One region of the Cellulosimicrobium sp. SL-1 genome, then DNA from elsewhere that is predicted to be linked to it. Evidence: riboswitches for the same ligand, from Rfam matches in the RefSeq annotation. Region 1 holds a riboswitch; the other holds the start of a gene.
What was found. Region 1 has a riboswitch for FMN ahead of pnuC (nicotinamide riboside transporter PnuC). Riboswitches for the same ligand answer to the same signal wherever they lie in the genome.
Positions count from the first base shown of each region.

Region 1 (14,867 bases):
CGTCGAACGGACCGTGCTCGTCGCGACGGTCGGTGAGCAGGGGCGTGCGCACGACCTGGGCCGCTGCCACCTCGTCCTCGCCGCGCAGCACGTGCACGGTGCGGAAGCCCTCGCGCTGGAGGCTCTTCAGCGACGACCGCAGCGCCGCGCGCTGGCGCTTCACGACGTGCGCTCCGAACCCGCGGTCCGAGCGCGCCGCGTTCCGCTCCACCGCCACCTTCTCCGGCACGTCGAGGACGATCGCGACGGGCAGGACGTCGTGCGCGCGGGCGAGCGCGACGAGAGACCCGCGGGCCTCGCGCTGCACGTTCGTCGCGTCGACGACCGTGAGCAGGTTCGCCTCCAGCCGCTTGGACACGATGGTCTCCAGGACCTCGAACGCCGCGCGCGTGGCCGCCTGGTCGTTCTCGTCGTTCGACACGAGCCCGCGGCACACGTCCGACGACACCGTCTCGTACGGCCCGAAGTGCTCGCGCGCGAAGGTCGACTTCCCCGAGCCGGACACGCCGACGAGCACCACGAGGCTCGACGCAGGCACGCGCAGCTCGCGCGTGGAGCTCGGGGGCGCGTGCGAGGTCGCGCGCTCGGCCGTCTGCCCGGTCATCGGGCCTCCTCCGTGGTCCGTGCCGGGGCCGAGGCCGCCGGGGTCTCGGGCGACGCCGCGTCCGGAACGAGGGTCAGCACCGCCATCTGGGTGGGTGCCCCGACGTCGGGGGCGAGCGGGCCGACGTCGCGCAGCTCGACCGCGTACCCGTAGCGCTCCCCCGCGGCGGCCGCCCACGCGCGCAGCTCCGCGCGCGTCCACTCGAACCGGTGGTCGGGGTGGCGCACGCGCCCGCCGCCGGGGCCGTCCAGCAGGTTCGGGTAGTGGACGTTGTACTCGGCGTTCGGCGTCGTCACGACGACGGTCCGCGGCCGGGCGTGGCCCAGCACCGCGGCCGTGAGCGCGTCGAGGCGCGACGGGTCGACGTGCTCGACGACCTCCATGAGCACCGCGGCGTCGAACCCCGCCACCCGGTCGTCCACGTACGTGAGCGACGACTGCACGAGCCGCACCCGCTCCCGCTCGGCGTCGCTCGCCTCGTGCAGGCGCAGGCGCACCGCCGCCCGCTCGAGCTCGCGCGCCGACACGTCGGTCCCGAGCACGCGCGTGAAGGTCCGGTCCGCGGCGAGGCGACGCAGGAGCGCGCCCTCTCCGCACCCGAGGTCGACGACGGTCCGTGCCCCGGCGTCGTGCAGGGCCGCGAGCACCGCGTCGGCCCGCTGCCGCGCGAGCGGCGGCTCCGGCGTGTCCTCGGCGTCGCCCGCCGTGACGACGCCGGTCCCCGTCAGGGCGCCCTGCGGGCCCACGTCGGACGACGCGACGGCGCCGGCCGGCGTGCCGGCGGCGGGTGCGGCGCCCTCCTCGGGGGCGTCCCCGTCGAGCGCGGCGAGACGCGCGGTGGCGTCCTCCACGTAGCGGCGCTGGTGGGCGAGGTAGCGGTGCAGGATCTGCGCACGCTCCGGGTGGACCGCGAGCCAGCCGCCGCCCGCACGCACGAGCTTGTCCACCTCGTCGGTCGAGACCCAGTAGTGCTTCGCGTCGTCGAGCACGGGCAGCAGCACGTAGAGCTGCGCGAGCGCGTCCGCGAGCCGGCGGGTACCGCGCAGGCGCAGGTCGACGTGGCGCGACGCGCCCCACGACGGCACCGTCGGGTCGAGCGGCTCCGCCGTCGCCGTGACGCTCCACCCCAGCGGCTCGAACAGCCGGCGCGCGAGGTCCGCGCCGCCCCGGCACGGCAGGGACGGCACGTGCACGTCGAGCGGGATCGGGGCGTCCGCGAGCGCCGGTCGTGCGTCGCACCGGCCGCTCATCGCCGTCGCGAACACCTTGCCGAGCGCGACCGCGACCATCGACGACGCGGCGTACGGGCGGTCGTTCACGTACTGCGCGAGCGCGAACGCGTCGCCGCCGCCGAACCGCTTGTTCCGCACGATCCCCACCGGGTCGACCTCGAGCAGCAGCGCGACCTCGCACCGCTCCGCCGTCGCCTCGGGGTAGAAGACGTGCGCGCGGCCGACGGGCAGGTCGAACACCTGCGCCCGGTCCGGGTGCTTGTGCAGCAGGAAGCCGAGGTCGGTGGCGTCGTCGAGCGTCCCGGGGGACGCCGTCGCGGCGAGGGTCACGAGCATGGCCGCCATGGTGCCACCCGGCGGGGACCACGGCACCGGGTTTGTGGACGACCGTCGGGGCTGTGGACGGCCGTCGTCTCACCCGCTCCAGCCGTCGACGCGGGGGTCGCCACAGGTCTACCGTCGAAGCACGGGCGCCGCTGCCGACGGCACGCGCCCGGCCACCGTCGGGCCGGAGGCCGCCCCGGGGCTCAGGCCCCGCCGGCGGCCGCCGCGTCCCACACCACGACGTCGCCCGCCCGGACCGTGCCGGACGACAACAGACGGCACACGACGCCGCCCCGCGCGTGCATCGCGCGCATCGCGCCGGGCGCGATCCAGTCGTCGAGCAGCCGGCACGGCGCGGCGATCCGCAGCACCTGGAGCTCGACGTCCCCGATCCGCAGGAACGAGCCCGGCTTCGTGGGCAGGTCGCCGTGGGTGAGCGTGACGTTGCGCCGGGTCAGACCGGGGTCGATCTCCTGCCCGAGCTCCGCGGAGGCGGCGGCCAGGTCGGTGAGCGTCTGGATCGTCACGTGCCGGTGCTTCGACCCGTGGTACCGGTCGCCGACGAGGCCCTTGCCCTCCTCGGCCTCGACCGACGCGACGACCCGCGTCGGCAGCCGACGGGCCTTCGCGACGTGGATCGCGTGCACGCGAGGCTGGTCCGGCATGGCACCAGCCTCGCACCCGGCGCCGCCCGGGGGCCACCGTCCCCGGGCCGGGCGAGCGCCGGGTACCGGTGTACCGTCCGGTGCATGACCGACGTCCGCAGCCGCACCCATGCCCAGGCCGTCGACGCAGCGATCGAGCTCTTCACCCGCAAGGGGTACGAGCAGACGACCGTCGAGGAGATCGCCGACGCCGCCCAGGTCAGCCGCGCCACCTTCTTCCGCCGCTACGGGTCCAAGGAGGACGTGGTCTTCGCGGACCACGAGCTCCTGCTCGACGAGGTCGTCGTCATGCTCGCCGCGACGCGGCCCGTGCCCGACGCCGAGGGGCACCTCACGCCCGACCCGACGGTCGACCCGTACCTCGAGGTGTGCCGCGCGGCGCGGCTGGTGTTCGACCACCACGTCGGTCAGCGCGAGACGTCCCTGGCCCGCTGGCAGCTCCTCCAGCAGGTGCCGGCGCTGCGCGACCGCGAGCTCGTCACGACCCACCGCTACGAGCGCGCGTTCACCGCGTACCTGCGCGACGCGCTCCCGCCGGACGAGCGCCGCTCGACGGCGTCCATCGCGTTCGCGGCGTCCGTCGTCGCGGTGCACAACGCGCTCCTGCGCCGGTGGCTGCGCTCCCCCGAGCAGGACCTGCGCCCCCAGCTCGAGGAGGCGTTCGCGGACCTGCGCCGCGCCGCCGTCGGCCGGTACGCCGCGCCGGACGGCGCCGCCCGGGAGCGCAGCGGGGACGGCGTGCCCGCGGCGCGCCGCGTCGTCGTGACCGTGGTGGACGCGGACGCGGACGCGCAGGCCGTCGCGGACGACGTCGCGCGCGCCGTCCGCGACGCCCTCGCCTGACCCCTCCCACCCCGCCCCGCCGAACAGGTGGTCCTGGTCCGTCTGCGCCTGCGGACGGACCAGGACCACCTGCTCGGCGGCGCAAGATCGCATCGTGTTCCAGTCCGTGGGACGGTGCGGTGCGAGTCCCGTGCCCGGGGAATGCGCGAGTAGCATCGGCGGTTGCAGAACGCAGTACGCACGAACGTGCTCCGGGGTCGGTGCAATTCCGAGCCGGCGGTGACAGTCCGCGACCCGCGCCCACGCGCGGTTGACCTGGTGGAACTCCAGGACCGACGGTGACAGTCCGGATGGGAGGAAGCACGTGCGGCGCGGCCGTCCTCGGCCGGGCTCTCGCGAGCCCGCGCGACGGGGCGCGGTCTCGCCGTGGTGAGCGACGCCGTCGGGCCCTCGTGGCCCGTCCCCGCCGCCCGCCCTCACCCCGGAGCGCTCGTGCCCGGGAGGACGAGGACATCCGATGGACCTGATCCACGCGCTGTTCGACGCGCAGCTGACGATCGGCGACCAGCACCTGCTGTGGCGCGAGATCGTGGGCAACGGGTTCGGCCTGGCGTCGGCGCTGGGCGGCATGCGGCGCAAGGTGTGGGCGTGGCCGGTGGGCATCGTCGGCAACCTGCTGCTGCTCACGGTGTTCCTCGGCGCGGTGTTCGCGACGCCCAACCCCGTCAACCTGCTCGGCCAGGCGGGCCGCCAGGTGATGTTCGTCGTCGTGTCGGTCTACGGGTGGGTGCAGTGGCGCAAGACCCAGGCGCGGCTCGGTGACGCCGACGCGGACAGCCACGGCGTCGCCGTCGTGCCGCGCTGGGCGTCGTGGCGCCAGCGCGTGTTCCTCGTCGTCGCGCTCGTCGGCGGCACGGCCCTCCTGACCCCCGTGTTCCGCGCGCTCGAGTCGTACGAGCCCGTCTGGGCCGACGCGTGGATCTTCATGGGCTCGCTGCTCGCGACGTACGGCATGGCGAAGGGCTGGGTCGAGTTCTGGCTCATCTGGGTCGCCGTCGACGTCGTGGGCGTGCCGCTGCTGATCTCGGCCGGCTTCTACGCGTCGGCGTTCATGTACGTGTTCTACGGCGCGTTCACGCTCGTCGGGTTCTTCGTGTGGTGGCGCGTCAACCGCCGCGCGGCCGCCGCTGCCGAGGCGGACGCCGCGGCGGCGGGCGCGCCCGCCTGACCCGCGACCTCCCCGACCAGCCACCTCGATACGCCGTCTCGATTGACTGAGACGCGGTATCGCTGCACTATGGGAGGGACCGCCGCCGACGCCGGGCCCGCACCCCGGGCAACCGCGTCGAGGACGGTCGACCGACCGCAGCCGCCCTCCCAGGGGAGCACCGATGCCCACCACCCCGATCATGCCCGGCGTCACCGAGCCCACCTACGACCTCGCGACCCCGCTCGACCTCGACTACGCCGGCGCGTTCGCCGACGCAACCGAGGAGGACCGCGCCCACCTGCAGCGCGTCCGGCAGTTCGTCCAGGACGAGGTGCTCCCCGTCATCGACGACTACTGGGAGCGCGCCGAGGTGCCGTTCGACCTCGTCAAGCGCATGGGCGAGCTCGACCTGCTGCGCGACGGCGTCGACGTCGACGGTCGTCCGCACGTGAGCCAGCTCGCGGCAGGCCTCGCCGCCATGGAGATGTCGCGCGGCGACGGCTCCGTCGCGACGATCTGCGGCGTCCAGGGCGGTCTCGCGCTGCGCAGCATCCAGATGCTCGGCTCCGACGAGCAGCGGGCGAAGTACGCCGAGCCCATGGCGCGCGGGGAGATCCTCGGCGCGTTCGCGCTCACCGAGCCCACCCACGGCTCGGACTCCGTCTCGCTCGAGACGACGGCGCGCAAGGAGACGCGCGACGGCGTCGAGGGCTACGTGCTGAACGGCGAGAAGAAGTGGATCGGCAACGGGTCGTCGGGCCACATCACGGTCGTGTGGGCGCGCCTCGTCGGCGACGACGGTGACGGCCAGGTCCACGGGTTCGTCGTGCCGCAGGACACCCCCGGCTACACGGGCACGACCATCACCGGCAAGGTGTCGCTCCGCGCGATCTGGCAGGCGCACGTCGTGCTCGACGACGTGTTCGTCCCCGCCGAGAACGCCCTGCCCGGCGCGCGGTCGTTCAAGGACACCTCGCGCGTGCTCTTCGCGACGCGCCTCGGGGTGGCGTGGGCCGCCGTCGGGCACGCGGTCGCGTGCTACGAGGCCGCGGTCGCGTACGCGAAGCAGCGCGTCCAGTTCGGACGCCCGCTCGCCGCGAACCAGATGGTGCAGGAGCGCCTCACCCGGATGCTCTCGACGATCACGCAGCTCCAGCTCCTCGTCGCGCAGATGACGCGGCTCGACGAGGCGGGGACGCTCACCGGCCCGCAGGCGTCGCTCGCGAAGTACACGTGCACCCGCGGGGCGCGCGAGGTCGCGGCGAGCGCGCGCGACCTCCTCGGCGGCAACGGGATCCTGCTCCAGAACCGCGTCGCGCGGCACTTCGCCGACATCGAGGCCCTGCACACCTACGAGGGCACCGAGTCGGTCCAGGCGCTCATCGTCGGGCGCGACATCACGGGCGTCTCCGCGTTCGTCTGACGGTCCCGAGGGCGCACGCCCTCCCCCTGCTCCCCGGCGCCGCTCGCCCCTCCTCGCGGCGCCGGGGCTCCTTCCTGTTCGCCCCGTCTCCTCGCCCTCCCCGGATCGGAGTCCCATGAGCACCGACGCCAGCCCCCTGCCCGACGCCGCCGCCGTCACCCCCGAGGACGAGGTCACCCCGGTCCTCCTGCACGGCGCGCGCACCCCGTTCGCGCGCTTCCGCGGCGCGCTCGCCTCCCTGTCGGCGGCCGAGCTCGGCGCGCACGCGATCCGCGGCGCGCTCGCGGCCGCGGGCGTCGCGCCGGAGCAGGTCGACACGGTGATCGTCGGGCAGGTCGTGCAGGCGGGCGCCAAGCAGGGCCCCGCGCGCCAGGCCGCGATCCTCGCGGGCCTCGGCTGGGACGTGCCCACCGTGACGATCAACAAGCTGTGCCTCTCGGGCCTCACCGCGATCATCGACGCGGCCCGGCTGGTCCGCACGGGCGAGGCGAGCGTCGTCGTCGCGGGCGGCCAGGAGTCCATGACGAACGCGCCGCACCTCGTCGTCGGGTCGCGCTCCGGGTTCGCGTTCGGGGACGTGACGATGGCCGACTCGCTCACGCACGACGGCCTGAACGACCCGTTCAGCGGCGAGGTCATGGGCGAGCTCACCGACCGCGGCTGCGCGACGCGCGGCATCGGCCGCCCCGAGCAGGACGCGTTCGCGCTGCGTTCGCACCAGCGGGCCGCCGCGGCGCGCGACGCCGGGCGCCTCGCAGAGGAGATCGCCCCCGTCGAGGTGCCGCAGCGGCGGGGCGAGCCGGTCGTCGTCGAGCACGACGAGGGCGTGCGCGCCGACACGACGCTCGAGGCACTGGAGCGCCTGCGCCCCGCCTTCGTGCAGGACGGGACCATCACCGCCGGGTCGAGCTCGCCCCTGTCCGACGGCGCGGCGGCGGTCGTCGTCGCGAGCCGCGCCTTCGCGAAGCGCAACGGCCTGCCGTGGCTCGCCGAGATCGGCGCGGCGGGCCAGGTCGCAGGACCCGACAACTCGCTGCACTCCCAGCCGGCGCGGGCCATCGAGGCCGCCGTGAAGCGCGAGGGCATCGCCGCGGCGGACCTCGACCTCGTGGAGATCAACGAGGCGTTCGCCGCCGTCGCGCTGCAGTCCGTCGCGGACCTCGGCATCGACGCGGACGTCGTCAACGCCGACGGCGGCGCCATCGCGCTCGGCCACCCGGTCGGCGCGTCGGGCGCTCGGCTCGCGCTGCACCTCGCGCTCGCGCTCCGTCGCCGCGGGGGCGGCGTCGGCGCGGCGGCGCTGTGCGGCGGCGGCGGTCAGGGGGACGCGCTCGTCCTGCGCGCCTGACCCTCCGGGCGGGCCCCCTCGGGGCTCCGCCGCGCGAGCCGACCAACCCTGGTGCACGATGCTGCACCAGGGTTGGCGCGTTTCGGCCGCCGCGTGTGACGCAGATCGCGCCACGACGGCCGGATTTCGCGTCATGGATCGCGCCTGACGTGGTCCCTCTCCCTGGAACCGCCCCCCACGAGAGGACCGTCATGACCACCGTGACCGACGCAGCCCGCCGTACCGCGAGCCGTGCGCGCCGCTCGCACCTGTCCGCCGTCGCCGTCGCGCTCGTCGGGCTCGCCGCAGGCTTCGCCGCGGCGCCCTACCTGCTCGGCTGACGCCTCCCGCTCGACGGGCCCGGGACCGCGGCCCCGGGCTCTCGTCATCCCTCGGTCGTCGTGCTCCGCGCCGGCTCGCGCGCGAGCAGCTCCTCCAGCCGGTCCAGCAGCGGGACCTGGCCCGCGACGACGAGCCCGCGGGCGCGCGCGAGCGCGAACCAGCCGGCCCGGTCGAGCTCCGGGAACTCCTGCATGCGCCCCGAGCGCGGCGGCCACTCCAGCGCGAACGTGTTGCTCGCGATCGTCGTGACGTCGAGGTCCGCCTCCCGCGCCCACGCCGCGACGAGCTTGCCCGCGCGCTGGCGCACCGTGCCGAGGTCGAGGTCCGGCGCCGCGCCGGCAGGAGCCGGGACGCCGAGCTCTTCGGCGAACTCGCGCAGCGCCGCCGCGTGCTCGTCCTCCCCCGGCTCCACCTCGCCCTTGGGGATCGTCCACCCGCCCGCGTCCTTGCGCGCCCACAGCGGGCCGCCCATGTGCCCGAGGAGCACCTCGACGGCGTCGTCCCGGAACCGGTAGAGCACGAGCCCTGCTGACTGCTTCACCCCTCCTTCCTACACAGCCGACGGCGAGACGGCCCGTCGGGGCCGGGTCGCCACCGCGCGGCCGGGCAGCCCACGAGCCCGGGCCGGGGTGGAGAACCGGGGCGCGCCCGGCCCGGACCGCGTGGGTGGCGCGGCGTAGCGTCGGACGTCCCAGGACAAGAACGCAGGAGGGGACGACCATGACCACGCCGAGCGTCACGCACCTCAATCCTGCCGGGCTGCACCGCAACCCGGCGTTCTCGCAGGGGACCATCGTCGAGACGGGCCGCACGCTCTACGTCGGCGGCCAGAACGGCACCGACGCGGACGGCGCGATCGTCGAGGGCGGCATCGCGGCCCAGACGGCCCAGGCGCTGCGCAACGTCCTCGCAGTGCTGGCCGAGGCAGGCGCCGGGCCGGAGGACGTCGCGCGGCTCGCCGTCTACCTGGACCCCGAGGCCGACCTCATGGAGGGGTTCGCCGCCGTCGGCGAGGTCTGGGGCCAGCACCCGGCCGCCGTGACGGTCCTGCGGGTCGGGATCGCGCGGCCGGGCGCGCTCGTCGAGATCGAGGCGGTCGCCGCGCTCCCCGCCTGACGCGGGGCACCGGCTCCCGCGCGCGACGACGCGGGGGTGCCGCTACTGTCCGGGGGTGCCAGCCCACCGGACCCCGTACCGCGCCCTGTGGCGGGCCGCGGTGTACGGGGTCGCGGCCTCCCTCCCCGTGCTCGCGCTCGCGTGGCTCGTGCGCGCGGAGTCGGGGGTCGTCGTCGACGCGGACCGCGCCGCCGTCGCCGCGGCGACCCGGTTCACCGGCGAGCGCCCCGCGCTCGAGCGCGCGCTCCTCGTGGGGCAGGAGGCCCTGGCCGCGCGGTGGATGAACCTCGCCGCGATGGGCGTGTGCGTCTGGGCGTGGCGACGCCACGGGCTCGGGTCGCGCGCGGCCTGGGCGGCCGGGACGATCTGGGGCGCGTGGGCCCTCGGGCTCGGCGCGAAGGAGGTCGTCGGCCGCGCGCGGCCCGTCCTCGAGGACGCCGTGTCGACCGTGCCGGGCACGAGCTTCCCCTCCGGGCACGCGATGAACGCGGCGGCCGTCGGGGTGACGCTCAGCGTGCTCGTCTGGCCGCTGCTCGGGCGGCGAGGCCGCGTCGCGGTGATCGGCGGTGCGACGGCGCTCGCCCTCGTCACCGCGGCCGACCGCGTGCTGCTCGGCGCGCACTACCCCTCCGACGTCGTCGGCGGGATCCTCCTCGGCGGCGCGGTCGCGGGGGCGTCCGCCGTCGGCTTTCACGGGTGGACCGCCGCGCGGTCCGGCCGTCCCTCCGGAGACACTCCCAGGAACGAGGTCTGATGCAACCCTTCGTGCACCGCTACGAGCTGGACACGACCCGCCCCACGGCGAAGGAGGTGCTGCGCGACGTCGGCCTGCGGGCATTCCTCCCGGGGGCGGTGCTGTGGGTGGTCATCGTCGCGACGGGCTTCCTCGTCACCGGGCCGCTCGGCGACCTGCCGGGCGAGGTCGCGGTCAACCGGTGGTTCGAGCAACGGCGCACGCCGTTCTGGGACACCGTCACCGACGTGCTCTCCCTCATCGGCACGACCGAGTTCATCATCGGCGGCACGCTGCTCACCGTCGCGCTCGTGTGGTGGCGCACCCGGCAGTGGTGGTTCGCCCTCGTGCCCGCGCTCGCCGTCGCGCTGCAGGCGCTGATCTTCCTCACGTCGTCGATCGTCGTGGGGCGCGAGCGGCCCGACGTCTCGCGGCTCGACGAGGCGCCCCCGACGTCCAGCTTTCCCTCGGGGCACACGGGCGCGTCGGCGGCGTTCTACCTGACGCTCGCCCTGCTCGCGCAGCGCATCACGCACCCCGTGCTGCGCGTCGTCGTGACGGTGCTGTGCTGCCTCGTGCCGCTCGGCGTGGGTCTCTCGCGGCTCTACCGCGGCGCCCACGGACCGGCGGACGTCGTCGTGGGACTCCTCAACGGCATCGTGTGCTGCGTCCTCGCGTGGCACTACCTGCGCCGCGACCTGCGCTCGAAGCGCTGAGAGCACGCAGGGTCGCGCTCCCGGCGCCCCGCCCACGACGCTCTCCCCCGACCACGACGACGGCGGGCCCGGTCCGAAGACCGGGCCCGCCGTCGTCGTGCGGGGGCCGTCCGGGCGGCGCACGCGGCGCCCGGACCAGCCGTCAGATCACTCGCACAGACCCACCGGGTCCCACGAGCCCCACGTCACGGAACCGGGGAGCTCGCCCTTCGTCCACCACTGGGCCGTGTAGTTCACGCCCGCACGGGACACGGTCTGCCCGCCGGTGTAGACGGCCTCGCGCGACCAGGCCGGGGCGCAGACCGCCGCCTCGACCTCGGGCGCGGTGCCGCAGGGGCCGATCTTCTTCCACGCGCCCCACGCCGACGAGCCGGGGACCTCGTTGCGGGTCCACCACTGGGCCTTGTACTCCGCGCCCTCGTGCGAGACGACGTCGCCACCCGAGTAGACGCCCGTGCCGTACCACGGCACCGCGCACTCCTCGGCCACGCCGGGGCCCGGGGTCGCCGCACGCAGCGTCGAGCCCAGCGCGTCACCGAGCTCGTTGCGGTAGTCGCCGGAGAGGTCCCACCACATCGCGCCGCCGTAACCCTGCGTCGCGACGAACTCGGCCTTCGCCGTCACGGACGCCGGGTCGTCGTAGCTCCACCACTGGTCGCCGTTGTACAGCCAGCTCGCGCCGATCTTCGGGTCGAAGAACTTCTTCCCGCCGAACGAGCGCAGCTCGGCGTACGTCTTGGTGCCGACGTACCCGGCGGCGGGCTGCCAGCCCTTCGTGCCGTCCTTGACGCCGTACCAGCCGTGGCCGTAGGCCGCGAGGCCCGCGTTGATCTGCGACGGGTCCGCGCCCGCGTTCACGTACATGCCGAGCGCGCCGTCGAGGCCGAGGCCCCAGTTCTCCGCGCCGTCGGGGTGCAGGTTGCCCTGGTGGCCCGTCTTGTTCGGGACCCAGCCGCCGTGGAAGTCGTAGCCCTGGACGTTGAGGAAGTCGACGACCGCGAACAGGCGCGGGTCGAGCCAGCCGCCCTGGCCTGCGTTCCAGCCGCCCGCGGGCGCGAACGCCGTCAGCAGGTAGTCCTGGCCGGTCGTCGCGCCGCGCGCGTCGAGCTCGGCACGGAACTCCTCCATGAGGAGCAGGAAGTTCTCCTTGTCCTCCGGGCGGACGTTCGCCGTCTCGCCACCGGTGACCGGCCACTCCCAGTCGATGTCGATGCCGTCGAAGATGCCGGCCGCGACGCCGGGGCCGCCCTTGCCGTCGACGACCGGCAGGTTGCCGTCGATGTAGAGGTCGAGGCACGAGTCGACGAGCCGCGTACGACCCTCGGCCGTGGACGCCGCCTCGGAGAAGTTGTCCGACCAGGTCCAGCCGCCGAGGGAGACGAGGATCTTCGTCTCCGGGCTGACGGCCTTGAGCTTCTTGAGCTGGTTGAAGTTGCCGGCGAGCTTCTGGCCCGGCTTGTCGGCCTTGCCGTCGACGGAGTCCGCGGCGGGCACCTCCGCGACGAAGTCGTTGAGGGGGTCGCCCTCGCCGGGGACGTCGGCGATGTCGCACACCAGGTCGGTCGTGACGTTGCCGAACGCGTAGTTGATGTGGGTGAGGTCCTCGATCGCTCCGGTGCGGACGAGGTCAGCCACGTGGAAGTCGCGGGTGACGCGCGAGTCGGCCATGACGTAGCCGACGCTGCGGAACCCGTTGATGTCCGACGGCCCGGCGACGGAGGCCGCCGGCTTGGCCGTGGGCTGGGGCGCCGCCGCGGCCGGCGACGCGAAGGTGGCGGCCGTGAGGGCGAGCGCCCCGACGACGGCGGAAGCCGTGACCACGCGCGAGCGTCGCGGCGAGGTCCTGGCGAACGAGCGGCCGGGGGCAGCCGCGCTGGGTGTCGATCGATCGGTCATGAAGGCCTCGTTGCTCTTCGGCCCGGGCTGGGGATCCCGGGATTTGTTCGGTCTCCTGCAAGATACCCGTGCGCATCCCCGAAACGCCAGGGTCCGAACGAAACCGTTACCGCTGTCGGTGGCAGGGCGCAGAGTAGGGCGGTGAGCTTCGACCGTGCGCCGCACGCCCCCGTGCTGCGCGCCCGCCCGACGATCGCGCACCTCGACGCCGACGCGTTCTTCGCCGCCGTCGAGCAGCACCAGCGGCCGTCCCTGCGCGGGCGCCCGGTGCTCGTCGGCGGCGTGGGGCCGCGCAGCGTCGTCGCGACGGCGTCGTACGAGGCCCGGCAGTACGGCGCCCGCTCGGCGATGCCGATGGAGCAGGCGCGGCGGCTGTGCCCGCCGTCGACGGTCGTCGTCGTGCCGCGGTTCGCCGCGTACTCGGCCTACTCGGCACGGATCATGGCGGCGTTGCGCGAGGTGACGGACCTCGTCGAGCCCGTGAGCATCGACGAGGCGTTCGCCGACGTCGCCGCGGCCGTCGGGCCGGAGACCGACCTCGAGGCGCTCGCCACGGGGATCCGCGAGCGGGCGCGCGAGCTGAGCGGCCTGCCCGTCTCGCTCGGGCTCGGGCGGTCCAAGCTCGTCGCGAAGCTCGCCTCGGAGGCCGCGAAGCCGGGCGGGGTCCGGGTCGTCGGGGCCGACGACGAGGACCCGTTTCTGCTCGACCTGCCCGTGCGGGCGCTGTGGGGCGTCGGCCCGGTGTCGGCCGCGCGGCTCGACGAGCTGGGGGTGCGCACCGTCGCCGACCTGCGCCGCCAGCCGCTCGACACGCTGCTCCTCGTCGCGGGCGAGGCGGGCGGCACCAACCTCTACCGGATCGCGCGCGGCTGGGACGACCGCCCGGTCTCCACGGTGCGGGAGCGCAAGTCCGCGGGCGCGGAGCACACGTTCGACACCGACCTGCACGGCCGGGCCGCGATCGCCGCGGCGCTCGATCCCGTGGTCGACGCCGCCCTGGCCCGCCTCGAGCGGCACGCCGTCGCGGCGCGCACCGTCGTGGTCAAGGTGCGCCTCGCGTCGTTCACGACCCTCACCCGCTCGGTCACGCTCTCCCGCCCGACGACCGACGAGGGCGCCCTCCGCGACGCGGCTCACCGCGCACTGCGCCTCGCGGACGTCACCGAGCCCGTCCGCCTGCTCGGGGTCGCGTTCCACGCGCTGTCCGAGCACGCGCAGCTCATGCTGCCGCTCGGCGCGGACGCGGCGGAGGACCCCGCCGTTCCGATCGCCGCGGAGGTGGTGGGCGCCGAGGCGGCGGGCGATGAGGCGGTCGGCCCCGGGGCGGTCGGTGCAGAGTCGGTGGGTGCAGAGTCGGTGGGTGCCGAGGCGCCCGGCGCGGCCGCGACCGGCCCCGTCCGGGCGACGGCCGCCCTCCTCGCCCCCGGCCTCGACGTCGCCACCCCGGCTGACGGGCGCGGGTGGGTCGTGCGCGTCGGCGACGACGGCCGCGTCGCCGTCCGCTTCGAGACGGCGCGGACCGGCCCGGGCTACCAGCGCTGGGTCGACCCGGAGGCGGAGGAGCTCGCGCTCGTCGAGCCGCTCGGCCCGGACGGCGAGCCCGTGCGCGCCTCGCCCGCGGACGACGACGCGTAGCGGCGAGCCGCCCCGCCCGCGCTCGCACCGCCCGCACCCGTCCCGTCCGCGCTAGTCCCGTCCGTGCTCGTCCCGACCGCCCTCGTCCCGTCCGGGCTCATCTCGTCCGCGCTCGTCACGTCCGTGCGCGCGCCGTCCGTGCGCGCGCCGTCCGTGCGCGCGCCGTCCGTGCGCGCACCCACCGTCCCGGTCCTGCCCGACGCCGGGCGGTCGGCGCGCTGCCGACCGGGCCCTGCGCCGTCGGGCACGCGCGGGACGACCCCGGCCGCGACGAGGAGGAGCGCCGCGCCTACCCAGAACGCGGCCTGCGGCCCGACGACGTCGCTCAGCCCGCCCGTCGCGAGCGCGCCGACCGCCTGCCCGGCCGTGAGCGCAACGAAGAGCGCGGCGGTCGCGCGCCCGGCGGCGTGCGGGCGCAGCGCTGTGCCCCACGCGATGAGCACGCCGCTCAGGGCGGTGTAGGCGCCGCCGAAGAGCGCGCCTGCGACGGCGACGACGGGCACGCTGCCCGGGGCGAGGGCCAGGGCGGCGGTGCCGACCGCCGTCGCGACGGCCGTCACGACCCAGGCGCCGCGCAGGCCGAGCACGCGGACGGCGTCGCCGCTGAGCGCGCCGAGGACCGCCGCCACGCCGAGGAGGCACCAGAGGGCCGCCGTCGTGCGGCCGGGGAGGCCGCCGGTCACCGTGACGAGGTCGCGCCCGAACGTCCAGACCGCGGCACTGCCGATCCCGGCCACCGCGGCCGCGATCCCGGCGCGCCCGAGCGACCGCCCGCCCGCGCCGCGGGACGCGGGCGGCGCCTCGGGTGCCGTGGGCCAGCGCGCGCTCCGGTCGACGACCGCCGCCGTGACCACCGCCCCG
Region 1 covers NZ_JAACJC010000011.1:153,908-168,774, forward strand. Annotated here, with positions in the region: gene GWJ10_RS17245 (polynucleotide kinase-phosphatase) at 1-604, opposite strand, end outside; gene GWJ10_RS17250 (3' terminal RNA ribose 2'-O-methyltransferase Hen1) at 601-2,172, opposite strand; gene GWJ10_RS17255 (MOSC domain-containing protein) at 2,364-2,825, opposite strand; gene GWJ10_RS17260 (TetR/AcrR family transcriptional regulator) at 2,910-3,668, shown strand; FMN riboswitch at 3,851-3,976, shown strand; gene pnuC (nicotinamide riboside transporter PnuC) at 4,126-4,836, shown strand; gene GWJ10_RS17270 (acyl-CoA dehydrogenase family protein) at 5,000-6,241, shown strand; gene GWJ10_RS17275 (acetyl-CoA C-acyltransferase) at 6,357-7,589, shown strand; gene GWJ10_RS20040 (hypothetical protein) at 7,781-7,909, shown strand; gene GWJ10_RS17280 (NUDIX domain-containing protein) at 7,954-8,451, opposite strand; gene GWJ10_RS17285 (RidA family protein) at 8,631-9,026, shown strand; gene GWJ10_RS17290 (phosphatase PAP2 family protein) at 9,082-9,780, shown strand; gene GWJ10_RS17295 (phosphatase PAP2 family protein) at 9,780-10,475, shown strand; gene GWJ10_RS17300 (glycosyl hydrolase family 18 protein) at 10,623-12,371, opposite strand; gene GWJ10_RS17305 (DNA polymerase IV) at 12,513-14,006, shown strand; gene GWJ10_RS17310 (YbfB/YjiJ family MFS transporter) at 13,901-14,867, opposite strand, start outside.

Region 2 (14,867 bases), on a different contig from region 1:
GCGCGTCGATCGCTCGGACCACGACGGGCGCTTGCTGCCGCTGCGGCGCGTCGTGTCGGCCGAGCCCGTGCTGGCACCGGCTGTCGCCCGGCTCGCGCGCGCGGTCGCCGACCACTACGCGGGCACGCTCTCGGACGTGCTGCGCCTCGCCGTGCCCCCGCGGCACGCGCGCGCCGAGCAGACCTTCGCGGCACGGACGGCCGCTGACGCGGTCCCCGCGCCGGGATCGACCCCGGCCGGGGCCGCCCCGGGCGACGCCGTCGCCGCCGAGGCGGTTCCTACGGCCCCTTCCGTCGCCGAGTCCGTTCCTGCGCCTACCGAGTCCGTTCCCGGGTCCGTGCCCGCGGCTGCGACGCACCAGGAGTCCGTGTGGGCCCCGTACCGGGCCGGCGCCGCGTTCCTCGCGCACGTCGCGGGCGGCGGGGCGCCCCGGGCCGTGTGGACCGCGCTCCCCGGGCTCGCGCCCGCGGCGCCCGAGGCGGCGTCCGAGGGTCGGCGCGGCGCGGGCCGCTCGCGCAAGGAGCCCGACGCGCTGCCCGTCACGCACTGGGCGGCCGCGGTCGCCGAGGCGGTGCGCGCGGCCCGCTCGGGCGGGCGGGGCGCGCTCGTCGTCGTGCCCGACGCGCGCGACGTCGACCAGGTCTGCGCGGCGCTCGCGGCCGCCGGGCTGCCTGCGTGGGACGCGGCGACCGGGGGCGAGGTGGTGCGGCTGACGGCCGACGAGGGGCCCGCGCCGCGCTACCGCGCGTTCCTCGCCGTCCTGCACGGTGACGCGCGCGTCGTCGTGGGGACCCGCGCAGCGGCGTTCGCGCCCGTGGTCGACCTCGGGCTGGTGGTGTGCTGGAACGACGGCGAGGACACGCTCGCGGAGCCGCGCGCCCCGTACCCGCACGCGCGCGAGGTGCTCGCGCTGCGCAGCGACCAGGAGGGCGCGGCGTTCCTGCTGGGGTCGCACGGGCGCACGGTCGCGGCGCACGCGCTCGTCGTTCGGGGCTGGGCGCACGAGCTCGCGGCGCCGCGCGACGTCGTGCGGGCCCGGGCGCCGCGCGTGCGGGCGCTGACCTCGGTCGAGCTGGCGGCGGAGGGACCGGGCGCCGCGGCGCGCATCCCGACGGCCGCGTGGCGCACTGCGCGTGCGGCGCTGGAGCAGGGGCCGGTGCTGGTGCAGGTGCCGCGGTCGGGGTACGTGCCCGTGGTGGCGTGCGGCCGGTGCCGCACGCCCGCGCGCTGCACGGTGTGCCACGGCCCGCTCGCGCTGTCCGGCCCCCAGGCGACGCCCCAGTGCGCGTGGTGCGGGGCGCTCGCGGGCGGGTGGTCGTGCGCGGAGTGCCACTGGACGGGGCTGCGGTCGGTGCGCGTGGGGTCCCAGCGCACCGCGGAGGAGCTGGGCCGTGCGTTCGCGGGGGTCCCGGTGCAGGTGTCGGGTGCCGCGGCGGCGGGCGGGGTGCTGGGGGCGGTGTCCGCGCGTCCCGCGCTCGTGGTCGCGACGCCGGGCGCCGAGCCGGTCGCCGAGGGCGGGTACGCGGCGGCGCTGCTGCTGGACGCGGCGGTGAGCACGGCGCACGTCGGGCTGGACGTGGCGCAGGACGCGCTGGCGCGCTGGCTCGCCGCGGCGGCGCTCGTGCGGCCCGCGACGGCGGGCGGGCAGGTGCTGCTCGTGGGCGACGCCGCGCCCGCGCCGACGAACGCGCTCGTGCGCTGGGACCCGGCGCTCCTCGCGGACCGCGAGCTGGACGAGCGGGTCGAGCTGTCGCTGCCGCCGGCGGTCCGGGTGGCGGCGGTGACGGGCGACCGTCCCGCGGTGGCGGCGGTGCTGGGCCGGGTGGCGCTCGCGGGCCCGGAGACGGTGCTGGGCCCGGTGGAGGTGGCGGCGTCGCCCCGCGGGCGGGGTGCCGACGGGGTGGACGGCGCGGCGCCTGGGCTGGTGGACGCCCCACCCGTGCGGGCGGTGGTGCGCGTCCCGGTGCGCGACGGCCGTCGGCTGGCGCGCGAGCTCGGCGCGTCCGTCGCGGTCCGGTCCGCGCGGCGCGAGCCGGGTAGCGTGCGGGTGGAGCTCGACCCGAAGGAGATCCTGTGACGCACCACCCCGTGCCCGACGCCCCGACCGTCGCCCCCGTCACCGGGGCGTCCGCCGACGAGACCCCCGACCCGGGCCCGGCACCCGCCGCCCGCGAGATCGACGCCGTGCTGTACGACTTCGGCAACGTCCTGGTGGGCTGGGACCCGTACGGCGCGTACGACGGCGTCGACCGGCGGGACGTGGACGCGTTCTTCGCCGACGTGGACTTCCGCGTGCTCAACCACGAGCGGGACGCGGGTGCGACGTGGCAGGACGCGCGCGACCGCGTGGCGGCGAGCCACCCGCACCACGTCGCGATGCTGGACCGGTACGTCGAGCGGTTCCCCGCGACGCTCACCGGCCCGGTCGAGGGCTCCGAGGAGCTCGTGCGCGAGCTGCGGGACCTGGGCCTGCGGCTGTACGGGCTGACGAACTGGTCCGCGGAGCTCTTCGGGCACGCCGCTCCGGCCGCTCCGGCCACGGCCCTCATGGAGGACGTGCTGGTCTCCGGGCGCGAGGGCCTGGCCAAGCCCGACCCGGCGATCTTCGCGCTCGCGGTCGAGCGGTTCGGTCTCGACCCGGCCCGGACGCTGTTCACCGACGACAGCGCGGCCAACGTCGACGCCGCGGCGCGCCTCGGGCTGCGCACCCACCTGTTCGTGGGCACGGCGGGCCTGCGCGCGGCGCTGCGCGACCTGGGCGTGCCGGTCGGCCCCGAGGGCGCCGGGTCGTGATGGGCGCCGCGTCGTGACGGGTGCCGGGGTGCCGCGCGCGCTCACGGCCCGTGAGCGCGACGTGCTCGTCTGGATGCTCGGCCACGGGTGCCGCGGCGAGGCGGTCGCGCCGGACCGGGACGCGGCCGACCGTGGGCGCTGGCTCGCCCAGGTCGACGCGGTGCGCGTGCACGGCACGTGCGCGTGCGGGGCCTGCCCGACGATCGACCTGGGGGACGACGACGGTCCCGTCCCCGCGCAGGGCCCGCGCGTCGTGCTGGAGGCGGGCACGGACCGCTTCCTCCTGCTGCTGTTCGTCGACGACGACCGGCTGAGCTGCCTCGAGCTCGCTCCCGTGGGCGACGAGGCGTTCCCCGCGTTCCCTCCGGTCGCCACGCTGGCGACCTGACCCCCGGGCCCGACCGCGCGCCTGTGCGCGCCGGCGCATGACCCGTGCACGGGGCCGCTCCCGGGTCTGCCGCCCTGCCCGGCCACCTAGAATCGGGCCCATGCGCCTGCTGTTCGCGGGGACCCCGGATACCGCGGTCCCGTCCCTCGACGCCCTCCTCGACTCCCGCCACGAGGTGGTCGCCGTGCTCACGCGCGCCGACGCGCCGTCGGGCCGCGGACGGCGCCTGACCCCCAGCCCCGTCCGCGTGCGTGCCGAGGAGGCCGGGATCCCGGTCCTCACGGACCGGCCCCGCGGCGAGGAGTTCCTCGCGCGCTTCGCCGCGCTCGACGTCGACGCGGCACCCGTCGTCGCGTACGGGGAGATCCTGCGCCCCGACGTGCTCGCCGTGCCCCGGCACGGGTGGGTCAACCTGCACTTCTCCGTCCTGCCCGCCTGGCGCGGCGCGGCGCCCGTGCAGCGCGCGATCATCGCGGGCGACGAGGTGACCGGGGCGACGACGTTCCTCATCGAGGAAGGGCTGGACTCGGGGCCCACGCTCGGCACCACGACGGAGACGATCCGGCCCCGGGACACCGCGGGCGACCTCCTGGGCCGCCTCGCCGTCTCCGGTGCCGGCCTCCTCGTCGCCACCCTCGACGCCCTCGAGGACGGCACCCTGCGCCCGCAGCCCCAGCCCGCCGACGGCGTCTCGCACGCCGCCAAGCTCACGACGGCCGACGCGGAGGTCCGCTGGGACCACCCGGCGCTCGCGGTCGACCGCCTGGTGCGCGGCTGCACCCCGGCCCCCGGGGCGTGGACGACCCTGCCCGGCGCCGACGGTACGCCCGCGCGCCTGGGGCTCGGCCCGGTCACCCCGCGGCCCGACGTCGTCGACCTCGCCCCCGGGCGCGTGCGCGCCGGGAAGAAGGAGGTGCTCGTCGGGACCGCGACCCACGCCGTCCAGCTGGGGGAGGTGGCGCCCGTGGGCAAGAAGCACATGGCCGCCGCGGACTGGGCGCGCGGTGCCCGGCTCGACGACGCCACGGTCCTCGGTGCGGAGACCGCCCGATGAGCGCCGAGCGCCGCGACCGCGACGGTTCGAACGCACGTTCGAACAGGAACGGGCGACCGCAGCGCCGGGAGGGCGCCGCGTCGAACAGGCGTTCGAGCGATGGCACCCCGGGTGGAGGCGACAACTCGAACGCACGTTCGAATTCTGGTGCGGCGCGGGCCGGCGGGGGGGACGAGCGCCGCGACGCCCGAGGGCGCCAGCGCGGCGCCGCCCGCTCCCGCGGAGAGGTGCACCGCGGCTCCGCGGCACCCTCCCAGCGTCGCAAGGGCACCGACCCCGCACGGGCCGTCGCGTACGACGTCCTGCGCCAGGTCGACGGCTCCGACGCCTACGCCAACCTGGTCCTGCCGCCCCTGCTGCGTGAGCGCGGCATCCGCGGGCGCGACGCGGGCTTCGCGACCGAGCTCGCCTACGGCACGCTGCGCCTGCGCGGCCGCTACGACGCGATCCTCGCGCACTGCCTCGACCGCCCCCTCGACCGCCTCGACCCGCCCGTGCTCGACGTCCTGCGCCTCGGCACCCACCAGCTCCTCGCCATGCGCGTCCCGCAGCACGCCGCCGTCTCCGAGACCGTCGGCCTCGCCCGCGAACGCACCGGCGCCGGCAGCGCCCAGCTCGTCAACGCCGTCCTGCGCCGCGTCGCCCGCACCCCCCTCGACGACTGGCTCACGACCCTCGCCGACGACGCCCCCGACCCCCTCGCGGCGCTCGCGGCCACCCAGAGCCACCCCGTGTGGATCGCCCGCGCCCTGCGCGACGCCCTCGCCGGCAACGGACGCCCCGTGGACGAGCTCGACGCCCTCCTCGCCGCCGACAACGACGCCCCCCGCGTCACGCTCGTCGCGCGCCCCGGCCTCGCCGACCCCCACGAGCTCGCCGACGGCGACGGCCGCGTCACCCCCGCCCGCTGGGCACCCACCGCGCTCACCCTCGACGGCGGCGACCCCGCCGCGTTCGGCGCCGTGCGCGACGGCCGCGCCGGCGTCCAGGACGAGGGCAGCCAGCTCGTCGCCCTCGCGCTCGCCGCCGCACCGCTCACCGGACCGCAGCCCGGCTCCACCGGCGACGACGCGCGCTGGCTCGACCTGTGCGCCGGCCCGGGCGGCAAGGCCGCGCTCCTCGCGGCGCTCGCGGCCGAGCGCGGGGCGCGCCTCGTCGCCAACGAGGTCCAGCCGCACCGCGCACGCCTCGTGGAGAAGGCGCTCGCCGCCGTCCCTGCGGACGCCGTGGAGGCCGTGCGCACGGGTGACGGGCGCGCCGTCGGGCAGGACGAGCCGGGCGCGTACGACCGCGTGCTCCTCGACGCCCCCTGCACGGGCCTCGGGGCCCTGCGCCGCCGGCCCGAGTCGCGGTGGCGCCGCACCCCGGCGGACCTCGCGCCCCTCACCGGGCTCCAGCGCGAGCTCCTCGACTCCGCGCTCGACGCCGTCCGGCCCGGGGGAGTGGTCGGGTACGTCACGTGCTCGCCCCACCTCGCCGAGACCCAGGTCGTCGTCGCCGACGTGCTGCGCCGCCGCGACGATGTCGAGGTCCTCGACGCCCCGGACGTCGTGCGCGACGTCGTGCGTCCGGAGGTGCGCGACACCGTCGAGCTCGGGGACCGTCAGGACGTCCAGCTCTGGCCGCACGTCCACGGCACCGACGCCATGCACCTCACGCTCCTGCGCCGCACGGTGTGAGCGCCGCGCCCCGCGTCGCGATGTCGTGATATCTCGACAACGCGGGGATGTCGGAGTAACCTGACAACACCTCGTGTCAGGGAATCCCGACACGGCAGCACGTCAGCGCCCCCACGGCAGGAGAGCGAGCATGGCCGACACCTGGACCACCCCCCGCAGCCCCCGCGACCTCGGCGCCTACCTCAGCCGCGTCCGCCGAACCCGCGGACTCACCCAGGCCCAGGTTGCCGACGAGCTCGGCATCACCCGCCAGTACCTCTCCGAGCTCGAGAACGGCGTCGAGAACCTCTGGGTCCAACGACTCTTCGAGCTCCTCGACACCCTCGACGTCGACCTGCGACTCCAGGAACGCCGATGACCACCCTCACCGCCTGGCTCTACGGCACCCCCGTCGCGACCCTCGCACCCACCGGCCTGCGCACCACCGACGGCACACCCCGCGTCACCCTCACCTGGCCCACCGACGCGCTCGACCGCTGGGGGCACGACGCCCGTGTCCTGTCCCACCTGCTGCCCATCACCCCACCCGACGACCCCCCGCCCCACCCCGCGCGCGTCGCCGCCTGGCTCGACGGACTCCTCCCCGAGGGCCGCACCCGCGACGCCATGGCCATCGACGCCGGCATCGACCCCGACGACGCCCTCGCCTTCCTCGTCCACTACGGCCACGACACCGCCGGCGCCGTCCTCCTCGCACCCGAAGGACAACCCCTCCCCACCCCCGGCACCCCCGAACGCCTCGACGACGCCGCCGTCGCACGACTCCTGCGCGCCGCCGTCGCACGCAGCGGGGGAGAAGGCCGCACCGACCACCTCACCAGCTCCCTGCCCGGCATGGAACCCAAGATCACCCTCCTCCACGACGAGCACGGCTGGGCCCGACCCCACGGCTCCGCACCGACCACCCACATCCTCAAGGTCGCCCGCCCCGCCGACTCACCCACCGCCGACCTCGTCAACACCGAGGCCGCCGCCCTCGACCTCGCCCGCCGCGTCGGCCTCACCACCGTCCACGCCCACGTCACCGAGCTCGACGGCGAACGCGCCATCGTCGTCACCCGCTACGACCGCGTCCCCGACCCCACCGACCCCACCGGCACCGCACGCCTCCACCAGGAGGACGCCGCCCAGGCCCTCGGCATCAACACCCGCGACCCCGAACGCAAGTTCCAGCACGGCCGCCGCTTCCCCTCCCTCGCCGCCATCGCCCGCACCCTGCGCGACGACGGCACCCGCCCCGACCCCCTCCTCGCCCTCACCACCCTCAACCTCGCCCTCGGCAACACCGACGCCCACGCCAAGAACATCTCCGTCCTGCGCCACGCCGACGGCACCGTCCGCCTCGCCCCCGCCTACGACATCGCCATGCACCTCCACCACGACCACGCCTCCCGCGTCTTCGCCATGGACGTCGCCGGCGAACGCGACATGGACCGACTCACCGCCGACCACCTCGTCACCGAGGGCACCACCTGGGGGCTGCCCCGCCGACGCGCCCAGCGCGCCGTCGCCCAGACCCTCGACGGACTCCTCGCGGCGCTCGCGGACATCGACCGCGACGCCCACCCCGGCGTGAGCCGTCACGCCTGGCGCACGGTCGAGCGCCGTACCACCGACCTCCGCCGAACCCTGGCCGTCTAACGGTCTCCTTCTCACGCCGAGCAGGTGGTCGCGGCGGGTCCGCGCGCCCTCACCCACCAGGACCGCCTGCTCGCCCCGCCGGGTCGGGGCGCCCCAGGGTGCTCAGAGGGTGCGCTGGAGCAGGATCGTGTCGACCCAGCGGCCGTGCTTGAACCCGACGGCGGTGAGGCGCCCGGCCTCGACGAAGCCGAAGCGGCGGTGCAGCGGGAGCGACCCGGCGGCCTCGGGGACGTCGGCCACGACGGAGACGACCTGGCGGACCCCCGCGGCGGCGACCGCCTCCAGGAGCGCGGCGAGCAGCGCGGTGCCCACCCCGCGCCCGGCGTGCGCCGGGTCGAGGTAGATCGTGTCCTCGGCGGTGTGCCGGTAGGCGGGCTTGGGGCGCCAGGCCGACGCGTACGCGTAGCCCGCGACGACGGCGCCGGTCGGGGAGCTCGGCCCGCCCGGGGCGTCGACCTCGGCGACGAGGAACGGCAGGCCGCGCGCGGTGACGTCGTCGAGCTTGCGGTGCCACGCCGGGACGTCCCAGACCTCCTCCTCGAACGTCACGCACGTGTCGCGCACGAACGGGGCGGCGATCTCCGCGACCCGCGGCAGGTCGTGCACCGTGGCCGGGCGCACCGTCACGACGGGTGCGGAGGCGTGCGGGTCCCCGGGGCGGTGCGGCGTGCCGCGGACGGAGGCAGGGGCCGGGCCGGGGGAGGGGGAGGAGAGGTCGCTCACGCGACGAGGGTACGAGCACCGGGCTCCGGCACGCGCCCCTAGGCTGGGGCCCATGGCAGCCCTCATCGCACCGAGCATCCTGTCCGCCGACTTCGCGAATCTCGAGCGCGACCTGAACGCGATCGCCACGGCGGACTACGCGCACGTCGACGTCATGGACAACCACTTCGTGCCGAACCTGACGCTCGGGCTGCCGGTGTTCGAGCGCCTGGCGCAGGTGTCGCCCGTCCCGATCGACGCCCACCTCATGATCGAGGACCCTGACCGCTGGGCGCCGGCCTACGCGGAGGCGGGCGCGGCGTCGGTCACGTTCCACGCCGAGGCCGCTGCTGCCCCTGTGCGGCTCGCTCGCGAGCTCCGCCGCCTGGGAGCCCGCGCAGGCGTCGCGCTGCGCCCTGCGACGCCGGTGGAGCCCTTCCTGGACCTGCTGACCGAGGTGGACATGATCCTCGTCATGACGGTCGAGCCGGGCTTCGGCGGACAGTCCTTCATCGAGGGGACGCTGCCGAAGATCCGGCGGGCGCGCGAGGCCGTGAGCGAGTCGGGCCTCGACGTGTGGATCCAGGTCGACGGGGGAGTGTCCCGTTCGACGATCGAGCGAGCCGCGGACGCGGGGGCGAACGTCTTCGTCGCCGGATCGGCGGTCTACGGGGCGGAGAACGTGCCCGAGGAGATCCAGGCGCTGCGCGAGCTGGCGGAGGCATCGGCGCACGCCCACTGACGTCAGGACGAGAAGGGGCCCACTACGGGCCCCTTCTTCGTTCCCCACAAAATAGTGTGCCAAGCGCAAATTTCACTCCTGCCAGACCGCGGAAAACTCACCACCAAGCACAGAGGAGCGGGGCGGCGGTCGTCGGACGGCGAAGGGCGGCCGCTCAGGGTGAGGCGGTTCTCGCGAGCGCGGACCTCGACGGGAGCGGGCGAGAACGCGTCGGACCGTCGGTCGCGCCCGCGCGGAGCGCACCCGGAGTAGCATCGGCGGTTGCAGAACGCAGTACGCACGAACGTGCTCCGGGGTCGGTGCAATTCCGAGCCGGCGGTGACAGTCCGCGACCCGCGCCCACGCGCGGTTGACCTGGTGGAACTCCAGGACCGACGGTGAAAGTCCGGATGGGAGGAAGCACGTGCGGCGTGGCCACGCCTCGGCGCGTGGTGCTCCGGCGACCCGCCGGTGCACCCGTCCGGGACGGTGACGGCCTCGCCGTGGTGAGCGACGCCGTCGAGCCCTCGTGGCTCGACCCGCCGCCCGCCCTCACCCCGGAGCGCCCGTGCCCGGGAGGAGGACGATGGGCGAGCACCCCCGCACCCTGACGGTCGACGACGCGATGACGCGCGCGCTCGAGCTGGCGGCCCGAGGGCCGGCGCACGGGCCGAACCCCCGGGTCGGGTGCGTCCTGCTGGGCCCTCCGCCCGGCGCGACCCTGCCCGACGGCGCCGCGCCCGGTTCGATCGACCCGCACCCGCGGCCCGTGCTCGCCGAGGGGTGGCACCGTGGCGCGGGCACGCCGCACGCCGAGGCGGCGGCCCTCGCGGACGCCCGGGAGCGCGGCGTCGACGTCGCCGGCGCGACGGCGGTCGTGACGCTCGAGCCGTGCGCCCACACCGGTCGCACCGGCCCGTGCGCCGACGCGCTCGTCGCCGCAGGCGTGGCGGAGGTCGTGCTCGCCGTCGACGACCCGAACCCCGTCGCCACGGGCGGCGCGCACCGGCTGCGTGCCGCGGGGGTCCGCGTCGTGCGCGGCCTGCGCGCCGCCGAGGGCGAGGAGCTCCTGCGGGTGTGGCTCACGGCCGTCCGGCGCGGCACGCCGTACGTGACGCTCAAGACGGCCACGACGCTCGACGGCTACGTGGCCGCCCAGGACGGGACGAGCCGGTGGATCACCGGGCCCGCAGCGCGCGAGCACGCGCACCGCGTGCGGGCGGAGGTGGACGCGATCGTCGTCGGCACGGGCACGCTCCTGGCCGACGACCCCGAGCTCACGGCGCGGGTGCGCGGCCACGGCCCCTCCCACGACGCGGCGCACGACGCCGCGAGCGCCGCGCGTCTGGCGGAGCACCAGCCGTTGCGGGTGGTCGTGGGCCTGCGGGGGATCCCGCCGGCGGCGCGGGTCCGCGGGGAGGGTAGCGAGCTGGTGCACGTGCTGACGCGGGACGTCGGTGAGGTGCTGGAGCGGCTCGCGGAGCGCGAGGTGCGGCACGTGCTGGTGGAGGGCGGTCCGACGCTGGCGACCGCGTTCCTGGCCGCGGGGGCGGTGGACGAGCTGCACGCGTACGTGGCGCCGGTGCTGCTGGGGAGCGGGCGGCGGGCGGTGGACGGGTTGGGTGTGGCGACGATCGCCGACGCGCACCGGTTCCGCACGGTGGAGGTGAGGCGTGTCGGGGACGACGCGCTGGTGGTGTCCAGGAAGAGCACGGAAGGACGGGTGGGTTGATGTTCACGGGGATCGTGGAGGAGATCGGCAGGGTCCGGGGGATCGCGTTCCCGGGTGGCGTGGGGGAGGACGCGGTGCTCACGGTCGAGGGGCCGCTCGCGGCGTCGGACGCGGGGCTCGGTGACTCGATCGCGGTGAACGGGGTGTGCCTGACGGTCACGAGCCTCGGGGGCGACGGGTCGTTCACGGCGGACGTGATGCCGGAGTCGTTGCGGCGGACTGCGCTGGGTGACCTCGTGGCCGGGTCGCCGGTGAACCTGGAGCGGGCCGTCCGGGCGGACGCGCGGCTGGGCGGTCATGTCGTGCAGGGCCACGTGGACGGCGTCGGCACGCTCGTGAGCCGCGCGCCGGGGGAGCGGTGGGACGACCTGGTGCTCTCCGCGCCTGGGGGTCTGACGCGCTACGTGGCGGAGAAGGGCTCGATCGCGGTGAGCGGGGTGTCGTTGACGGTGACGCACGTGGACGACGAGACGTTCGGCGTCTCGCTGATCCCGACGACGCTCGAGGCGACGATCCTCGGGCGACTGGTGCCGGGCGACCGGGTGAACCTCGAGGTGGACGTGCTCGCGAAGTACGTCGAACGCCTGCTGGTGTCCGGCGTGGTCCCCGGGAGCGCGTCGTGACGGGCGCGGGGTCCGCGAGCGCCGCGGTGCCGGAGGGGTCGGGGGGCGTGCGGCTGGGGTCGGTGGAGGAGGCGTTGGCGGCGATCCGGGCGGGGCGTCCGGTGCTGGTGGCGGACTCGCCGGACCGGGAGAACGAGGCGGACGTGGTGTTCGCGGCGCAGGGGGTGTCGGCGGAGTGGGTGGCGTGGACGATCCGGCACTCGTCGGGGTACCTGTGCGCGCCGATGCCGGCGGCGCGGGCGGACGCGTTGGAGCTGCCGTTGATGGTGCCGCACAGCCAGGATCCGCGGCGGACGGCGTACACGGTGACGGTGGACGCGGCGACGGGGGTGTCGACGGGGATCTCGGCGGAGGACCGGGCGCGGACGTTGCGGGTGCTGGCGGACCCGGGGTCGGGTGCGAGTGATCTGATCCGGCCGGGTCATGTGCTGCCGTTGCGGGCGGTGCCGGGGGGTGTGCTGCATCGTGCGGGGCACACGGAGGCCGCGGTGGACCTGGTGCGTCTGGCGGGGAGGGGTGAGGTCGGGGGTATCGCGGAGCTGGTGCACGACGACGGGACGATGATGCGTCTGGGGGACGCGGCGGCGTTGGCGGAGCGTGACGGGTTGGTGCTGATCACGATCGCGGACCTGGTGGCGTGGCGGCGGGTGCACGACCCGGCGCCTGCGGTGGCCATGGAGGTGCCGGGTCGGGAGGCGGTGGCGCGGCGGGTGCACCGCACGGCTTCGGCGGAGCTCCCGACGGTGCACGGCCGGTTCCGGGTGGTGGGGTACCGGGACCTGCGTACGGGGGCGGAGCACGTGGCGCTGGTCCCTGCGGTCGCCCCTGCTGGTGCCTCGGGTCGGGGTGAGGCTGGTGCGGAGGCCGCGAGCGCCGTCGGGACGGAGGTGGTGCCGGTGGTGCGGGTGCACTCGGAGTGCTTGACGGGGGACGCGTTCGGGTCGTTGCGGTGCGACTGCGGTCCGCAGCTGCAGGCGGCGTTGGGGCGGGTCGCGGCGGAGGGGGGTGCGGTGGTGTACCTGCGGGGGCACGAGGGTCGGGGGATCGGGTTGCTGGCGAAGATCGGGGCGTACGAGCTGCAGGACGCGGGTCTGGACACGGTGCAGGCGAACCTGGAGCTGGGGTGGCCGGTGGACCGTCGGGAGTACGGGGCGGCGGCGGCGATCCTGGCGGACCTGGGGTTGTCGCGGGTGCGGTTGCTGACGAACAACCCGGCGAAGGTGACGGGTCTGGTGGCGTCGGGCATCGACGTGGTGGGGGCGGAGCGGATCGAGGTGGGTCACGGGGAGCACAACCGGGCGTACCTGGTGACGAAGAAGGTGGCGATGGGTCATCTGCTGGACACGGTGGAGGTCCCGGACGGGGCTGTCCTGGTGGAGCCGGGCGACGAGCCGGGTACGGAGACGAAGGAGGACGAGGGATGAGCGGGGCAGGTGCGCCGACGGTGAGCGTGGACGGGTCGGGGCTGCGGGTGACGGTGGTCGCGGCGAGCTGGCACACGGAGGTGATGGACGGGTTGCTGGCGGGCGCGCGGCGGGCGTTGGCGGCGGCGAACGTGTCGCACGTGAGCGTGGTGCGGGTGCCGGGGTCGTTCGAGCTGCCGGTGGCGGCGGCGCGTGCGGTGGAGCACGGTGCGGACGCGGTGGTGGCGGTGGGGGTGGTGATCCGTGGGGGGACGCCGCACTTCGAGTACGTGTGCCAGGCGGCGACGTCGGGTCTGACGGACGTGAGCGTGCGCACGGGGGTGCCGGTGGGGTTCGGTGTGCTGACGTGCGACGACGAGCAGCAGGCCCTGGACCGGGCGGGCCTGGAGGGGTCGCGCGAGGACAAGGGTGCGGAGGCCGCGGAGGCCGCGGTCGCGACGGTCGTGGCGCTGCGCGACCTCTGACGGGGGCGGTCGGGGCGTGCCCGCTGGGCGGACACGCCCCGGCCGGGTCCGGGCGGCGGATACCCTGGAGCCCGTGAAGACGTTCGAGTCCCTGTTCGCGGAGCTGTCCGAGAAGGCCACGACGCGACCTGCCGGTTCCGGCACGGTCGCTGAGCTGGACGCCGGCGTGCACGCGATCGGGAAGAAGGTGGTCGAGGAGGCCGCCGAGGTGTGGATGGCCGCCGAGTACGAGGGTGACGTGAAGACGGCGGAGGAGATCTCCCAGCTCCTCTACCACCTGCAGGTCCTCATGCTGGCGAAGGGTCTGAGCCTGCAGGACGTGTACGAGCATCTGTGAGCGGCCGCGCCGGTGAGCGTCCCCGCTCCCGGCCGCGAGCGCCGCTCGCCCCTCGCTCGTCCCTGCTGTTCCCCTCTTCCTGCCCGATCCCCTGAACGAAGGTCCTGTCATGCTGCGTATCGCCGTCCCCAACAAGGGGTCCCTGTCCGAGCCTGCCGTCGAGATGCTGCGCGAGGCGGGGTACCGGCAGCGTCGTGACCCGCGCGAGCTGGTGCTGGCGGACCCGGACAACGACGCCGAGTTCTTCTTCCTGCGCCCGCGCGACATCGCGGTGTACGTGGGGTCGGGCACGGTCGACGTCGGGGTCACGGGTCGGGACCTGCTGCTGGACTCGGGCGCGGACGCGGTGGAGCACATGCAGCTCGGGTTCGGGGGGTCGACGTTCCGCTACGCGGCGCCGGCGGGGACGATCACGTCGTTGGAGCAGGTGCAGGGGCTGCGGGTCGCGACGTCGTACGAGGTCCTCGTGGAGGGGCACCTGCGGGCGCACGGGGTGGACGCGACGGTGGTGCACCTGGACGGTGCGGTCGAGTCGGCGGTGCAGCTCGGGGTGGCGGACGTCGTCGCGGACGTGGTCTCGACGGGCACGACGCTGCGGGGCGCCGGCCTGGAGGTGTTCGGCGACCCGATCCTGGTGTCGGAGGCGGTGCTGATCCGGCCGCGCAAGGTTGCGGAGGCGGACGTCCCGGCGGGGGTGGAGGTGCTGTCGCGTCGTCTGCAGGGGGTGCTGACGGCGCACGAGTACGTCCTCATGGACTACGACGTGCCGGTGTCGCTCGTGGACCGTGCGGTCGCGATCACGCCGGGCCTGGAGTCGCCCACGGTGTCTCCGCTGCACGACCGGGACTGGGCGGCGGTGCGGGCGATGGTGCGCCGCGACCGCACGAACCAGGTCATGGACGCCCTGTACGACGTGGGTGCGCGCGCGATCCTCGTGACCCGGATCCACGCCTCGCGCCTCTGACCTCGTGCCGCCGGTGGGTGGTCGGCGGGTGTGAGACGGTGGCGGCATGAGCACCGACCCGTTCCCCGACCCCGGCCTGCCGGGCGACCGCGACGACGACCCGTACCGCACGTTCCGGCCCCGGTTCGGGCTGGTGTCGGCCTGGGCGACGGGCGTGGTCGTCGTCGGCGGGTGCGTCGTGGTGGGGCTGTCCGCGACGGGGCCGCTCGGCACGTCGTGGGTGAACCGGCTGTCCATCGCGGCGTTCGCGCTGTTCGCGGCGTGGCTGCTGTGGCGCCTGGGCGGCGTGCACGCCGTCCCGACGCGCGAGGGCCTGCGGGTGCGCAACGTCATCTACACGCGCCG
Region 2 covers NZ_JAACJC010000007.1:204,572-219,438, forward strand. Annotated here, with positions in the region: gene GWJ10_RS12955 (primosomal protein N') at 1-2,077, shown strand, start outside; gene GWJ10_RS12960 (HAD family phosphatase) at 2,074-2,793, shown strand; gene GWJ10_RS12965 (hypothetical protein) at 2,807-3,181, shown strand; gene fmt (methionyl-tRNA formyltransferase) at 3,282-4,235, shown strand; gene GWJ10_RS12975 (transcription antitermination factor NusB) at 4,232-5,914, shown strand; gene GWJ10_RS12980 (helix-turn-helix transcriptional regulator) at 6,045-6,272, shown strand; gene GWJ10_RS12985 (HipA domain-containing protein) at 6,269-7,555, shown strand; gene GWJ10_RS12990 (GNAT family N-acetyltransferase) at 7,658-8,278, opposite strand; gene rpe (ribulose-phosphate 3-epimerase) at 8,331-8,999, shown strand; FMN riboswitch at 9,281-9,406, shown strand; gene ribD (bifunctional diaminohydroxyphosphoribosylaminopyrimidine deaminase/5-amino-6-(5-phosphoribosylamino)uracil reductase RibD) at 9,565-10,710, shown strand; gene GWJ10_RS13005 (riboflavin synthase) at 10,710-11,333, shown strand; gene ribB (3,4-dihydroxy-2-butanone-4-phosphate synthase) at 11,330-12,757, shown strand; gene ribH (6,7-dimethyl-8-ribityllumazine synthase) at 12,754-13,221, shown strand; gene GWJ10_RS13020 (phosphoribosyl-ATP diphosphatase) at 13,295-13,558, shown strand; gene hisG (ATP phosphoribosyltransferase) at 13,668-14,522, shown strand; gene GWJ10_RS13030 (PH domain-containing protein) at 14,569-14,867, shown strand, end outside.
Region 2: it holds a riboswitch for FMN, as region 1 does, so the genes downstream of both, ribD (bifunctional diaminohydroxyphosphoribosylaminopyrimidine deaminase/5-amino-6-(5-phosphoribosylamino)uracil reductase RibD) here and pnuC (nicotinamide riboside transporter PnuC) in region 1, are expected to answer to the same signal.